DNA from 2 places in the Saccharopolyspora antiqui genome. Region 2 is predicted to be linked to the other one. Evidence: riboswitches for the same ligand, from Rfam matches in the RefSeq annotation. Region 2 holds a riboswitch; the other holds the start of a gene.

Region 1 (7,830 bases), on a different contig from region 2:
GAGGATGCGCACGGTGGTGCCGCGCGGCGGTCGGCCCGCCGTGCCGGGGGCGGCGCGCAGATCGTGCGGCGTGGCGATGCTCACCCACGACACCTCGGTGGATCCGTAGAGGTTGTACAGCACCGGTCCGAAGGCGCGCCGGAACCGGGTGGCCAGCTCGGCTGGCAGCGCCGAACCGCTGATCGCCACGATGCGCAGCGAGCTGTGGTCGTACACGGCTCGGGTCCGCGCGGGGAGTTCAAGGATGCGTTGCAGCATCACCGGCACCGCGAACATCGACGTGCACCGGTGGCGTTGCACCGCGGCCAGCGCCTGTTCGGGGTCGAATTTGTGGCGCAGCACCAGCGTCGCGCCGAGCACGGAGCCGAGCTGGAAGGCGGCGAGTCCCCAGGTGTGGAACAGCGGCGCGCTGATCAGCATCCGTTCTCCGCTGCGCAGCGGCACGCGGGACAGGATCGCCGCGGCCGGTGCCAGGCCCGGCGGGTCGGGGCGGCGGGCGCCCTTGGGAGTTCCGGTGGTGCCGGAGGTCAACACGATCATCCGGGAATGCCGGGTCGGCCGGGGCAGCTGCCGGGCCGGGGAGGTGGCGATGAGGTGTTCCAGCGTGGTGTGCCGGGTGGCGCCGTCGGTCCACGCCAGCACGACGTCGAGGTCTTCGGGCAGGTCGGCCAGGCGGTCGCGGAATTCGGCGTCCAGCACCAGTAGCCCGACCCGCTGTGCGGCGAGCACGTCGGTGAGCTGCTTGGTGCTCAGACCGGTGTTGAGCAGCACCACGTCGACGCCGATCTTGGCGGCGGCGACGGTCGTTTCGAGCAGCCCGTGGTGGTTGCGGCACAGCGCCGCGATCCGGGTGCCGTGGGGGATGCGATTGCGCAGGCCGCCCGCCAGCCGGGTGGTGCGCTGCGAAACCTCGGCATAGCTGAGCGCGGCGCGCTCGTCGATCACTGCGGGGCGGTCGGGGTGGCGCACCGCGCCGACGGCGAAGGCCAGCGGCGGGGTGAGGCCCCAGCGGCGCCAGGCCAGCACGATGCGCAGCAGTTTGTCCGGCCGGACCGGGCCGATGACCCCCTGCTTGACCAGTACGAACGTGGTGTGCAGCGGCGGTATCACGCGCCCCAGCAGCGCCACCAACCGTTGCCTCAAGGTGCTCACCTCCGGATCCGGTCGGGGGCGCGGAAGCGGCCCGCTCCCGACCAGTTCATTCCTGCGCGGCGGCCTGCACAACCGCGTCGCGCAGGGCCGCGCGCAGTCTGCCGACCTCCAACGGGGACAACACCGCTGTTTCGCCGGGCGGCGCGACGACCACCACACTGCCCTGGTTGACGAATACCGACATGTCCCTACGTCTGCCTGCGACATCGCGGCAGCTCACGTGCCACTGCTTGGTGGGCTCCACGATTCCCAGCCTCCCTGGTGCAGTCCGCGCGCTTGTCTCCCGCGCGCAGTGTTGATCGAGGGACGGGCTGGCGGGAGACCTGTGACGACGTTTCACCGGATCGGTCACCAGAAATGGTCTAGATCACATCAAGGGTGCATCATGTCGCGGCCGCGCCGCAACGGAGCCTCAGACTGGACAGATGCGCAGGCCTGCTGGTTCTGCGGTGAAGGTGACCGCGCCTTCGAAGTCGGCGATCGGCAGCTCGTCGCGTACCAGCCGGTGCGGCGCGTCGAAGGCCTCCACCCGGAGCTGGTCGGTGGTAATCGTCTGCTCCGCGAAGTTGACGCCGCCGACCTGGATCAGCAGTTGACCGTCGCGCAACTCGACGGTCAACCAGCCGCCGGGAACCGCGAGCTGCTCGCCCCGGTAGCTCAGCGTCAGCCGACTGGCCGCGGGGTCCTCGGAGCGGATGGCGACGTGCGAGATGGCGACGTCGCGCTGGCCCGTTTCCCCGGCCAGGGCGATCACATCGCGCTGGACGTCCTCGGCCGGGCGGTCGCCGGGTTTCGGCGTCAGCACCGGGGCGCGCAGCTTCGCGGCCAGCCGGTAGGGCTGCCACGAACCGGCGCCGATCAGGTTGACCACGGCGGTGATCTGGGCGTCGGCCAACAGCCGGTCGCTGCCCGGCGCTGGCGTCACCTCGATCGCCGCGACGCCCCGCTGGCCCAGCAGCTCGCGCAGCGCCTTGGCGCGCTGCCTGCTGTTGCGGTCGAACCCGCGGGTGATCGCCACGGTCCCGGATCCGGCGGCCGCGACGGCGGCTTCGGTCAGGCTCGCCAGCGGGGCCCAGATGCGGGCGGGATCCTCGGGCCGCGGTCGCCGACGGGAACGGGCGGAGCCGGGGGCATCGGTAGTGGTTTCCATCGCAATCCAGCTTAGTCCGCGAGGAAGGCTCACCTTCGCTGCCAGTGGGCGTCTTCACGGTGTGAATTCGATCGCTGTCCCGTTGCGCCATCGGGGTGGTGCTGCGGCCGAATGGTCTTGTCGTCGGCGGCACCTGGCGCAATGCTGGGGCGATCATCGAGGGGGCGGGGATGACCGAGTTGAATTTCCCGGCTCTGGGGCGGCAGCCGACCGGCTGCCCTCCGGCGCGCGGGGTGCTGGTCTGCTGGCTGGCCGCGGACGGCAGCCAGGTGCACGTCGGCGACCGGTTGGCGGAGGTCCGGGTGGCCGACGACCGTTTCGGCCGCCGGATCGGTTGGGTTTCGGCCTTGGCCACCGGCACCCTGTGGCACCAGGTCCGGGCCGGTGAGGTGCTGACCGCGGGCGCGGTGGTGGGATTGATCGATTGATGGGCATGGCCCTGGATCGCCTGCGGTTGTTAGGTTGGTGCGAGTGACGCGGGGTGCCCGGCTGCCGGGCTGAGAACAGACCCGTTGAACCTGACCTAGCTCGTACTAGCGGAGGGACGTCATGGTTCCCAATGTGCTGACCATCGCGGGCACCGATCCCAGCGGTGGTGCCGGTGTGCAAGCCGACCTGAAGACCTTCTCCGCGCACGGCGCCTACGGCATGTCCGTGATCACCGCGCTGGTGGCGCAGACCACCACCGGGGTTTCCGAGGTGCACGAGGTCCCGCCGGAGTTCGTCACCGCCCAGCTGGTCACGCTGCTCGACGACGTGCGGGTGGACGCGGTCAAGATCGGCATGCTGGCCAACGCGGAGGTGATCCGCGCGGTCATCGGGGTCCTCGACCGCTACGCGCCGCCGCACGTGGTGCTGGACCCGGTCATGGTGGCCAAGAGCGGCGATCGGCTGCTGGCGCCGGAGGCGGTCGCCGTGCTGCGCGACGAGCTGCTGCCGCGGGTCGATCTGATCACGCCGAACCTGCCGGAGGCCGCCGACCTGCTGGGCGAGCCGGAGATCACCGATCCCGACGGCATGCCCGCGCAGGCCGAGCGGCTGGCCGGGCTGGGTGCCAAGCAGGTGCTGCTCAAGGGCGGCCACCTCGACGGGCAGTCCAGTGTGGACCTGCTCTACGGCGACGGGATCGCCGAGTTCCTCGCCAGCGAGCGGGTGGCGACCACCAATGACCACGGCACCGGTTGCACGCTGTCGGCCGCGATCGCCGCGCTGCGCCCGCAGCGCGCGGACTGGCTCGAAGCGGTGCGCGAAGCCAAGGAGTACCTGACCGAGGCGCTGCGCGCGTCCGATCGGCTGGACGTCGGCCACGGCCACGGCCCGGTGCACCACTTCCACCACTGGTGGTGAGCGGCGGGCGCGCCGGATCTGCCGGCCCGCAGCGCGGAAATCGCTTCGACGACCAACGAGAGGTTCTGATGAGCAAGCTGGCCGCACCGCCCGCTGATGGTTTCTGCGCCCGGGCCTGGGCGCACACCGTCGATCTGCAGCAGGCGATCGTCGAGCACCCGTTCAACGCCGCGCTCACCGACGGCACGCTGGATCGGGACCGCTTCGCCTTCTACATCGTGCAGGACGCGCGCTACCTGGTCGGTTTCGCGCAGGCCCTGGCGGCGGCCGCGACGCGGGCCGAGGACGCCGAGGACGCCGCGTTCCTGGCCGGTGCGTCGCAGGGCGCGTTGATCGAGGAGCGTCGGCTGCACGCCGGGTACGTCGCGGAGTTCGGCCTCTCCGATGCCGAGATCGCCGGGATCGACACCTCGCCGTCGTGCCTGGCATACACCTCGTACCTGCGGGCGACCGCGTTGACCGAGCCCTACCCGGTGCTGTTGGCGGCGCTGCTGCCGTGCTTCTGGGTGTACCAGCACGTCGGCACCACGATCCTGGCGGCCACCGGCGGCGCCGAAGGCCACCCCTACCGGGCGTGGATCGAGACCTACGCCGACGACGAGTTCGCCGAAGCGGTGCTGGCCGCCCGCGACCTCACCGACCGGGTCGCGGGCAGCGTCGATGACGAGATGCGGGAGCGAATGCTCGAAGCGTTCACCCGCGCGACCGAGTACGAGTGGCTGTTCTGGAACAGCGCCTGGATCAAGGAGCCGTGGCCCACCGCGCGCTGGGTGAACTAGCCGTCGAAACCCGTTGTCGGGGCAGGAAGAAACTCCGACGCGATGTGACTGGGGTCGACGCGGTGTGACGGGGCTGGCGCGGTGTGACTGGGCCGACGCGGTGTGACTGGGCGCACATTGGGTTGCGCTAACGATCAGCGCCGTGCGGCGATTCTCTCAGCGAGACGCCCGTCCGGGCGAGGAATCTTCCCACCGTGGACGGAGTTTCAGGCGGCTGTGGGCACTTCTCTGCTGATCGTGCTGACGGGCATGTTGGTGCCGATACTCGCGGCGGCGCCGTTCTACATGGCGGATCGCCGCAAGCAGCGGCAGCAATCCGCCGGTGACGACGAGTGATCGCGGCGAGCCTGCGGCCAACGGGGCGAATCAGTTCTTGTTGATCTCGCTGCGCAGCTTGGCGAGCCGCTGGCGGGACCGGTTGAACTTGGCCTCGAAGTGCTTCTCGAACAGGTCGGTGGGCAGCACCGGCATCTCGATCGGTTCCGCCGATCGCTGCTGCGGCGCGACCCGCACCGACTCGACCTGCTCCTCCGGTTCGACCTGCTCCGGTTCGGCCTGCACCTCGGACTCGGCCTTGGATTCACTCGGCGTGGGCTGATCTTCGGTGCTGGTCGGTCGGCGGGGGATGACCTTCGGCGTCGCCGGGTTCCGCAGCGCCGCAGGCCGCAGGGCGTGCTTGCCATTCGGCGTGGTCGAAGATTCGGACACCCCGGTTTCGGCGAGGCGCCGGTTGGCGCGGTGCAGCAGGGGCCAGAAGATCAACGTGGCCACGGCGAATCCGGTCACGAACATCAGCACGAGCAGATCCACGAGGTGCTCCGATCAGTTCTGCCGCGCGGGGCCGGGTTTCGGGGCGGTGCCGTTGGTGTGCTGCCGCTCGATGGGAATGGTGAAGGTCTGCACGTCGTCGCGCTGTTCGGGCAGTCGCATCGGCGGCTCCACCTCGTCCTCGATCGGCAGTTCGGCCTGTCCCGTTCGCTGCTGCTGGTCGCGGAGGGCCGTCGCGGAGTCTTCGAGCATCTGCCGGGCTCTGTCCATTGCGGACAGCACGGATTCGCGCATCTCCTCCAGCCGGAGCTGGTTGACGCGGATCTCCTCCAGCACCTCGGACCGCAGCTGCTCGGACTCGGTGTCCCACCGGCCGCACTGCCGCTGCGTCTCGGCGATCAGCTCGTTGGCCTCCTCCTGCGCCATCTCCATGGTCCGCTTGTACTCGTTGCGGATGTTCTGCCGCAGTCGGCGTTCCCGGGAGCGCAGTTCGCTGGCCTTCTGGTCGTGCTCGCGGTGCAGCCGGGCGCGCCGCTCCTCGACGTCGGCGATCAGTTCGCCGCACTCGTCGCGCAGCTCGCCGGCGGCCCGCTGGGCTTGGCCGAGCAGCTCGCGCGCCTCGGTCTCGGCGCTGCCCCGGAGGATCTCGGCCTGTCGTTTTGCCTGTTCGCGCAGGTTCTGCACTTCTTCCTCGGCGATCGAGAGCATGTTCTGCACCCGCTGGGAGGCCGCTGGCAGTCCGGTGTCGGAGCTCTCGATGCGCTTGAGCCGCTGCTCGGCGGCGTCCAGACCCCGGCGGGTGTCGTCGCAGAGCTTGCGGAGATCGGTGTTGAGCTGGGCGGCCTCGTTGCGGTCGATGCTGACCAGCCTCAGCTGGTCCTCCAGCAGTTCGATGTGGTCGATGACCTGGTTGCGGTTGAAACCGCGGACCTGGATGTCGAATCCCGGCCGGAGCGGCACAACGGCATCAGCGTCTTCCATTGGTGAACTCCTCTCCGGGCGGGTGGGGCCGACTCGATAGCTCGGAGAGTAGGGGGGATGGTGGGAGCTCGCCCAGCGGAAAACAACGATCATCACCGGATCAGGTAATGATCTTCAGGCGATCCACATCTTGATTAGCGTTCCGTGATGGTGTCCCGAGGCTGTCCACAGTGCTCGATTGGTCCGGGTGCGAGCTGTCCGTGCACGGCGGTCCGGTGGTGGGGTGAGCCACAGTCATCAGATCGAATGGTTAGGTTAGGCTCCGCTCACGGACTTGTGTGATCGAGGGAGTGCGGCGTGTCCAGTGCCGACCTTGCCGGGCAGGCGCAGCAGCGGGCATCGGTGCTGCTGCGGCGCTGGCTGGCCGAGACGCACACTCCGGTGACCGAGGGGCCGTTGCGATTGACCATCGGGTCGCTTCGGTTGGGTGTTGACGTCGTCTACGACTCGCCGACCGGAGCGCACGGATTCGGTCCGATCCACGTGCTCGACGCGACGGGGGCGCGGGTCGAGGTGGTCGAATCCGCGTTGCTCGCCGCCGCCTGCTCGGCCGATGCGCGCGCCCGCGCGCTGCCCGACGCGCCGATCAATTCGGCCGCCGCGGGTTCGTTGCTGGACTGGCTGACGCACGCGTTGCCGCGCCGCGAGATCGATCCGCTCGCCCTGCCTGAGGATCTCGTCGCGGTGGCCCGGTCGGTTTCCGACGCGGCGGAGGCGCGGCGCTGGTTGTCCGCGCACGTCGAGAGCCGGTTGCTGCCCGGGGTGCTGGGATCCGGCGGCGATGATGTCGCGGCCGCGACCGCCAAGCTGCTGACTCGCGGGCCGCTGGCGGTGATCGGATTGCTGGGGCGGCGGGGTGTCGTGCACGAGGGGGACCTGCTGGTCGAACTGGCGGATCGGTTGGGTGCCGTCGCCGAGGCGCATCCGCAGGCGCAGCGGCTGGTCCGGCACTGGCTGACCAGTCCGACGCTGACCGATCTCGCCGCGCTCAACGGCTCCGGGCTGCGGTATCGCGCGGCGACCGGCGAGATCGGGGTGCGGGCCGTGCCGTTCGAGGTGCGCAATCCGCTGCGGTCGGACGTTCCGGACGTACCGGGTGTGCCGATCCCGGTTTTGGGGGCAGGCTGGTCGGTGCGGCCGGTTCGGGTCGCCGGGGCCGACGGAGGCCCGGATGTCGCGCTGGTGCACCGCTGGATGAACCACGAGCACGTCGCGGTCAACTGGGGCCAGGCCTGGCCGCTGGCGCGGTGGCGGGACGAGTTGGCCGGTCAGCTCGCCGGGCGGCGTTCGGTGCCGTGCATCGCGGGGTTCGAAGGGCGGGATGTCGGTTATGTCGAGCTGTACCGGGTGCGGCGCGACAAACTGGCGCACTGCTACTCCCACCACCCGCACGACCTGGGCGTGCACATCGCCATCGGTGAACTCGACGCGATCGGGTGCGGGCTCGGTTCGGCGCTGCTGCACGCCGTGGCGCAGGGGTTGCTGGCGGCCGATCCGGCCTGTCGGCGGGTGGTCGCCGAGCCGGATGTCCACAATGGAGCTTCGGTGGCCGCGTTCGGCAAGGCCGGGTTCGCGCAGGTGGCCGAAGTGGGGTTGCCGAACAAGAACTCCGCTCTGATGGTGTTCCAGCGGGCCGTCTCGGGTGAGTAGTGC
Region 2 (7,830 bases):
CTGCCCTTCGCCGACTACCTGGAGCCACCGCTGACCACGGTGGCGATGCCGGTGCAGGACCTGGGCCAGGCGGCCGTCGGAGCGCTGCTGGCGCAGCTGCGCGGCGAAGCGCCGCACGACGTGTTGGTGCCCGCGACGCCGCAAGTCGTCGGACGCCGCTCGGTGTGCTTCAGCCGTGTGCCAGATGTACGCGTCTGACCAGGAGAAACCCGGTCATTGGCCGCTGCCGTAGGGTCGGGTGAGGATCTCCAGGATGTGGCCGTTGGGGTCGTCGAAGTAGACGCCGCGCCCGCCGTCACGGGTGTTGATCTGCCCCGGTTCCCGGTGCGCCGGGTCGGCCCAGTGCGCCAGCCCCTGCGCCTTGATCCGCCCGAAGATCTCGTCGAACTCCGCCTCGCTGACCAGGAACGCGTAGTGCTGCGAAGTGATCTCGCCGTCGGTCTCCAGGTAGTCCAGGGTGACGTCGTTGCTGGTCTGCACGCAGATGAACGGGCCGAAGGGCTCCGGCTCGGGCAGCCCCAGCAGGTCGGCCAGGAACCTGGCGGAGGCGACCTTGTCGGTGACTGCGACGATCGTGTGGTTCAGCTGAACAGCCATGATCTCGCTCGCTTTCCTCGTCGTTTCCGCGACGTGTCGAGGCTAGGAGCTATACCTAGGTCGAAGTCAATGGCTGTCGTGCTCGGCGCTGCGGGATCCGTCTCCCCGAAGCAACGGGATTGCCACTAAGGTGATCATCAGGAAACGGATGGAGGCGCTGTCATGGAACGGCAGGACGATTCCGGTTTGTCGTCGATCGACATGAACAGGCCCAGCGTCGCGCGGATGTACGACTACTACCTGGGCGGCAAGGACAATTACCAGGTCGACCGCGACGCCGTCGAGCGGGTGGCCCAGGCCATGCCGGAAATCCGCCAGCTCGCCCAGGAGAACCGGGCGTTCCTGCGGCGCGCGGTGCGGTACATGGCCCGCCAAGGGGTCAAGCAGTTCATCGACATCGGCTCGGGTCTGCCCACCGTCGGCAACACGCACGAGATCGCGCAGGAGATCAACCCGGATGCCCGCGTGGTCTACGTCGACAACGACCCGATCGTTCTCGCGCACGGTCGCGCCCTGCTGGCCTCCGACGACAACACCACCGTGGTCACCGCCGACATGCACCGCCCAGCCGAAGTGCTCGAACATCCCGAGACGGCCAGGCTGATCGACTTCGACGAACCCGTCGCCGTGCTCATGATCGCCATGGTGCACTTCCTGACGGTCGAGGAACGTCCCGCGGTCATGGGCCAGTTGCGCGCCGTCCTGGCTTCCGGCAGTCACATCGCGGCCACCCACGTCACCACGGATGACAAATCACCGGACGCGGTCGCTCAGATCGAGTCGGTCTACGCGGCCACCCCGACCCCCATCTACTTCCGCGACCACACCGAGATCGGCCGCTTCTTCGACGGCTTCGACCTCGTCGACCCAGGTCTGGTCACCATCGACGGCTGGCAGCCCGACCCGATCGACCCGGGACCGGAAGCCACCGGCTGGCTGTACGGAGCCGTCGGCCGCAAGAGCTGAGAGTTGCAGTTGACCCGGTGCGGCCACTCCTGAAGTCGACGCGGCCCGGGATCCACTGGGCGACCAGGGCTCCGCGATCCTGGTGCGCGCCAAGGTGAACGTCTTGACGATCTGCGCGGCCGGTCTTCGTGATTTCCGCTGTCGGAGACGATTTCCCCGGACCGGTCTGACATCGCCGGATTCGGCGGGGTAGGGTGTCGCCGAACTATCCACGCGGGAGCTCGGGCGCACCGGGCTGAGAGGGTGGCACCACACGCGCCACCGACCGCTGAACCTGTCCGGGTAATTCCGGCGTAGGGAGCTGTTGATGGCCCTTGATGTCGATCGTTCCGAAGTTCCGCACACTCTCGACGAACCCGCACCCAAGACGCTCGGTGTGCTCGACCAGGGCGCGTTCTGGGGCAACCTCGGGGTCAGCCTGCTCGGTTTCAGCGGCGCGCTGGCCGTGCTCGCCCCCAGCGGTGTGCCGCAGTTGTCGTTCCTCGCCGCGGTGGTGGCGTGCGTGGTCGGGACCGTGCTGGGCAGCGTCATGGTCGGCATCGCGGCGATTCCCGGTGCGCGCACCGGGGCGCCGTCGATGATGTTGCTGCGCGGGCTTTTCGGCACCAAGCTGTCGTACCTGCCGACCGTGCTGAACATCCTGCAGCTGGTCGGTTGGGGCACCTTCGAGCTGCTGGTGATCGCGCAGGGTACGGCGGCGTTGTTCGGCGGCGGTCCGCAGTGGCTGTACGTGCTGGTGGCCGGGGTGCTGACCACCGCGCTCACGCTGCGCCCGCTCGGTGCGCTGCGGTTGTTGCGCCGCTACGTGAGCATCGCGGTGGCGATCGCGATGGTGTACTTCTTCGTCCAACTGCTGCGCCACCCGCTGCCGGAGCTGAACAATGGTTCCTGGCAAGGGTTTTGGCCCGGTGCGGACGCCGCGCTGGCGGTCGCGGTGTCCTGGATCCCGGTCGCCTCGGACTACTCGCGGCACTCGAAGTCCGCGGCTGGCGCGTTCACCGCTGCCACGGTGGGTTATTCGGTCACCCAGATCGCTTGCTACCTGTTGGGGTTGCTCGGGTTGGCGTTGGTCGGCGGCGATGCGGACAAGGCGTTCGATCCGCTGCTCGCGGTGCCGCTCGGGGTGATCTTCTTCGGGATCCTGGTGTTGCGCGAGGTGGACCAGTCCTTCGCCGACACCTACTCGACGGCGGTGTCGATCCAGAACCTGCGGCCCAGCACGGATCGTCGGGTGCTGAGCGTGGCCGTCGGTGTGGTGACGACGTTGTTGGCGCTGACCCTGGACATCGCCCAGTTCTCGAACTTCCTGCTGCTGATCGGATCGGTTTTCGTGCCGCTGTTCGGGGTGCTGGCGGTGGATTACTTCCTGCCCGGCCGCCGCCAGAGCTGGGACCTGTCCGCGCACGCCCCGTCCCGGTGGGGGATGCTGGTGGCCTGGCTGCTGGGTTTCGTGGTGTTCCAGCTGATCAACCCCGGCGAACTCGGCTGGTGGACGGACCTCTGGACCAACCTCCAAGCCCTCCTCACCTTCACCCCACCAACCTGGCTCAGCGCCTCCCTCGCATCATTCCTAACCGCAGCAATAGCAGCCGCGATAATCGGCACAGCCACCCGCCGCACCCACAAGCCATAACCGAGTGAAGGGCACCTTCGACCGACTAAGCCGGTCAAAGGTGCCCTTCACCCCTCACTCGAACGAGAGCCGGGCGCTAGTCGTCGCTCGGGATGGGTGGAATGGGGTTAGTGGTCGCGGTGGGTTACCAGTTGGGCCAGGGCGCTCAGTTCTTCGGCTGCTCGTGGGCTGGGGTCGCAGCGGCGGAGGTCGCTGAGGGCCGCGGCGAGTAGTTCGTCGGCTTGGTTCTGGCTCCAGGTGCGGCCACCGGCCAGGGCGATCAGCTCGGCGCATTGGGCCAGTTCGCTGCCGGACAGCGGCTGGTCGCGGAGGTAGAGGGCGGCCAGCCGCTGACCGGCGGGCATGCCGGAGGTCAGCGCGGAAACCACCGGCAGGGTCTTCTTGCGGGTGCGCAGGTCGGAGAACACCGGTTTGCCGGTGATCGCCGGATCGCCCCAGATGCCCAGCAGATCGTCGACGTGCTGGAAGGCCAGCCCCAGCCGCTCGCCGAAGCTGCGCAGCCGGGTGATCTGCGTGCCCTTGCCGCCGCCGAACAACGCGCCCAGCGCACACGCGCAGCCCAGCAGCGCCCCGGTCTTGTCGCGGGCCATGCGTTGGCATTCCGCCAGATCGACGTCCCGGCGTTCCTCGAAGTCGAGGTCCGCGATCTGCCCGTTGATCAGGTTCAGCACGGCGGTGCTCAACGTCCGCACCGCGTTGGCGGCCTCGGGATGCCGACATCCGCCCAACACGTCGGCGGCCAGCGCCAGCAGCGCATCCCCGGCGAGGATCGCCGAACCGCTGCCGAACACCGTCCACGCGGTGGGTCGATGGCGCCGGGTGACGTCGCCGTCCAGCACGTCGTCGTGCAGCAGCGAGAAGTTGTGCACCAGCTCCACCGCGACGGCGGCGGGCACCGCCGAGGCGGCATCACCGCCGACGGAGGTGGCGGCGAGCAGCACCATCGCGGGTCGCAGCGCCTTGCCGCGGTCGGCGCGGACCGGGTTGCCGCGCTCGTCCCACCACCCGAAGTGGTAGCCGGTGATCTGCTGCATGCGGGTGGGCAACCGGTCGACCGCGGCCCGCAAGGCGGGCTCGACCATCGCGCGGCTACGTGTCAACGCCTCGTAGGCCGTGCCCGCCTTGTTGGCGTCGTGCTGAATGGTGGCCATCCGATTTCCCTTCGAACAGGCGAATTTCTTCACAGGTCGTGTTGTGCGGCTGGGCGCCGATTGGGGACGCGGTGTCAGCGGGCGATTTCGACGTGTTCGAGGACACCGAGCGCGTCCGGTACCAGGACTGCGGCGGAGAAGTAGGCGCTGACCAGGTACGAGATCACCGCTTGTTCGCTGATGCCGGTGAACTGGACGCTGAGCCCGGGGCGGTGCTCGTCCGGGATGCCGGTTTGCCGCAACCCGATGACGCCGTGGTCTTCCTCGCCGGTGCGCATCGCCAGGATCGAACTGGTGCCGGTTGCGCTGATCGGGATCTTGTCGCTGGGCAGCACCGGTACGCCCCGCCAGGCGTGCACGTGGCGGCCCTGCACCTGCGTGGTCTGCGGGTAGATGCCGCGGCGGTTGCACTCCCTACCGAAGGCAGCGATGGTCTTCGGGTGGGCCAGGAAGAACCGCGTTTTGCGGCGCCTGGAAAGCAGTTCGTCGAGGTCGTCGGGGGTGGGTGGGCCGGTGCGGGTGTGGATGCGCTGCCGCAGGTCGGCGTTGTGCAGCAAGCCGAAGTCGCGGTTGTTGATCAGCTCGTGCTCTTGGCGTTCGCGCAGTGCCTCGATGGTCAGCCGCAACTGCTGCTCGGTCTGGTTCATCGGTTGGTTGTAGAGGTCGGCGACCCGGGTGTGCACCTGGAGGACGGTTTGCGCCACGCTGAGTTCGTACTCGCGGGGCGCGAGTTCGTAGTCCACATAGGTCCCGGCCAGCTTCGGTTCTCCGGAGTGCCCGGAGACGATATCGATGTCGGCTTCGCCATGCTTGTTCCGCGGGGGTGCGGAACTGGCGTGGATCGCCGCAATGTGCGTTCGCAGCCGCTCGAACTGGTTGTTCACCTCCAGCAATGCCTGGCGGCTGAGCGTCAGCGCGGTGCACGGCGTGCTGGCCATGAAGCTGCTGTCCCATGTGGACTGATCGGTGGTCAGCACCTGCCCGCCGAAGAACTCGCCGTCGGCGAGCACACCGAGCACCGCGTCATCGCCGTATTCACCGGTGCCGATGCGGGACACCTTGCCGTGCGCGATGAGCACCAGCTGGCCTACGGGCCGTCCGGCGGTCGCGATCACCTGACCTGCCTCGAATTCCTGCTGCACGAACCGGTCGGCCAACGCGATCAGCGCCGCGTCGTCGTCCAATCCGCGCAGCAGGGGGATTTCGCGCAGTTCCTGCGGGACCACCCGCACCTGGGCACCGGTGTTGGTGAAGGTGATCCGCCCGTCTCCGATGGCGAAGGCCAACCGGCGGTTGACCCGGTAGGTTCCCGCCGAGAGGTCCACCCACGGCAGCATGCGCAGTAGCCAGCGCGAACTGGTGCCCTGCATCTGCGGCTCGGACTTGGTCGTCGTCGACAGATTCCGCGCTGCCGAGGTGCTCAGTGCGGTCTGTGCCGGGACGCCGAGATCCGGCTCTGTGACAGTCACGATGACTACTCCCTGAGGTGCGTCGGGGCGGAACTCGGGGGGTCAGCTATCCCGACCGAGTTCGACGTGTTCGAGCACCCCGATCGCGTCGGGCACCAGGACGGCGGCCGAGTAGTAGGCGCTGACGAGGTAGGAGATGACCGCCTGCTCGTTGATTCCCATGAACCGCACCGAAAGGCCGGGCCGGTACTCGTCGGGAATGCCGGTCTGGTGCAGGCCGATGACGCCCTGGTTCTGCTCGCCGACGCGCATCAGCAGGATGGAGCTGGTGCGGGTCTTGCTGACGTGCAGCTTGTTGCACGGCAGGATCGGCACGCCGCGCCAGGCCGGTACCTGGTGGCCGAGCAGGTCGACGCTCTGCGGGTAGACGCCGCGACGGCTGCACTCCTGCCCGAACGCCGCGATGGTGCGCGGGTGGGCCAGGAAATATCCCGGTTCCTTCCACACCAGCGTCAGCAGTTCGTCGAGGTCGTCGGGGGTGGGTGGGCCGGTGCGGGTGTGGATGCGCTGCCGCAGGTCGGCGTTGTGCAGCAAGCCGAAGTCGCGGTTGTTGATCAGCTCGTGCTCTTGGCGTTCGCGCAGTGCCTCGATGGTCAGCCGCAACTGCTGCTCGGTCTGGTTCATCGGTTGGTTGTAGAGGTCGGCGACCCGGGTGTGCACCTGGAGGACGGTTTGCGCCACGCTGAGTTCGTACTCGCGGGGCGCGAGTTCGTAGTCCACATAGGTCCCCGAAAGTGCTGGCTCGCCTTCGTGCCCGGAGGCGATCTCGATGTCCGCCTCGCCGTGCGGGTTGTGCGGACGCGACGGGCCCGACAGCACCTGTCGCAGATGCTCGCGCAGCGGTTCGGACTGGCCGTTCATCTCCTGGAAGCTCTGCTGCCGCAAGGTGAGCACGGTGCACGGCGTGACCGCCCGGAAGGTCGTGTCCCAGGTCGCGGACTCGCCGGTGAGGACCTGCGCGCCGAAGTACTCGCCGTCGGCCAGCACGCGCAGCACCGTTTCGTCGCCGTACTCGCCGGTGCCGATCTTGTTGACCTTGCCGTGCGCGATCAGGATCAGCTGGTCCGCTGGCTGCCCCGCAGTGGCGATCACCTGGCCCGGGGTGAATTCCTGCTGCACGAACCGGTCGGCCAACGCGCGAAGCGCGGCGTCGTCGTCGAATCCTTGCAGCAGCGGGAGTTCGCGCAGTTCCTGCGGGACGATCCGCACGTTGGCGCCGGTGTTGGTGAAGGTGACCCGGCCGTCGCCGAGGGCGTAGCTAAGCCGTCGGTTGACCCGATACGTGCCGCCGTTGGCCTGCACCCACGGCAGCATGCGCAACAGCCAGCGCGAAGTGATGCCCTGCATCTGCGGGGCGGATTTGGTCGTGGTGGCCAGGTTCCGCGCCGCCGCGGTGTTGAGGCTCAGTTGCGGCGACTCGGCTTCGTCGGTGTTGATCGGTTCCGTCGCAGTCACGCCAATACCACCAATCATCTTGGTTCGCGCATCTTGGTTCACGGAGCTCGGCGGAAAAAGTCGAATCGTGATTGTCGAAGAATTGCCGATGTCGGAATGCGAATGATCGCCAGCGCCGGTTCTGCGACGCCCTTTTCCCTACCGACGGCGACGTTAGCATCGTCGATCTCGGCCGTACAGTCACCCAAAAGTGCAGCTTGTATCGGTCAAGACCGATAACCTGGTAGGCCGTTGAGATCACCTGAAATGCCGCTTGTGCGAAACGCTGCGTAATCAGCATTGGCGGCTCGTGTCAATATTCGACCGATGCTGATACCGCTTGTACCAAACTAAAGTTGGTGGTTCGGAACATTCCCCGAGTGGGTTGCTCCGGCCGGGCGATGAAGGCGGTGATCTAGGATTCCACAAATCGGGTTATCCGTGCTTCGATGAGCGCGCGGTACTGTTCGGGAGTCAGTTGAGTTCCAGTTCTTCCCGCTGATTGTTCGGGAATTTTGAAATCGTGTCGACAGGGTGAGATCTACGCCCACGACTTGAGTTTGGGAGGCGGGGGAACGTG

What was found. Region 2 has a riboswitch for thiamine pyrophosphate ahead of ACTWQN_RS36505 (purine-cytosine permease family protein). Riboswitches for the same ligand answer to the same signal wherever they lie in the genome.
Region 1: linked by a shared signal. The riboswitch ahead of thiD (bifunctional hydroxymethylpyrimidine kinase/phosphomethylpyrimidine kinase) and the one ahead of ACTWQN_RS36505 (purine-cytosine permease family protein) in region 2 are both predicted to bind thiamine pyrophosphate.

What each region holds. Positions count from the first base shown of each region.
Region 1 covers NZ_JBQQBO010000040.1:26,609-34,438, forward strand. Annotated here, with positions in the region: gene ACTWQN_RS36305 (AMP-binding protein) at 1-1,152, opposite strand, end outside; gene ACTWQN_RS36310 (hypothetical protein) at 1,199-1,336, opposite strand; gene ACTWQN_RS36315 (hypothetical protein) at 1,565-2,302, opposite strand; gene ACTWQN_RS36320 (hypothetical protein) at 2,473-2,730, shown strand; TPP riboswitch at 2,770-2,864, shown strand; gene thiD (bifunctional hydroxymethylpyrimidine kinase/phosphomethylpyrimidine kinase) at 2,852-3,649, shown strand; gene tenA (thiaminase II) at 3,718-4,428, shown strand; gene ACTWQN_RS36335 (hypothetical protein) at 4,795-5,238, opposite strand; gene ACTWQN_RS36340 (hypothetical protein) at 5,251-6,177, opposite strand; gene ACTWQN_RS36345 (GNAT family N-acetyltransferase) at 6,475-7,827, shown strand.
Region 2 covers NZ_JBQQBO010000041.1:16,392-24,221, reverse strand. Annotated here, with positions in the region: gene ACTWQN_RS36520 (LacI family DNA-binding transcriptional regulator) at 1-198, shown strand, start outside; gene ACTWQN_RS36515 (VOC family protein) at 214-597, opposite strand; gene ACTWQN_RS36510 (SAM-dependent methyltransferase) at 760-1,563, shown strand; TPP riboswitch at 1,767-1,880, shown strand; gene ACTWQN_RS36505 (purine-cytosine permease family protein) at 1,871-3,196, shown strand; gene ACTWQN_RS36500 (family 2 encapsulin nanocompartment cargo protein polyprenyl transferase) at 3,304-4,347, opposite strand; gene ACTWQN_RS36495 (family 2B encapsulin nanocompartment shell protein) at 4,422-5,816, opposite strand; gene ACTWQN_RS36490 (family 2B encapsulin nanocompartment shell protein) at 5,859-7,271, opposite strand.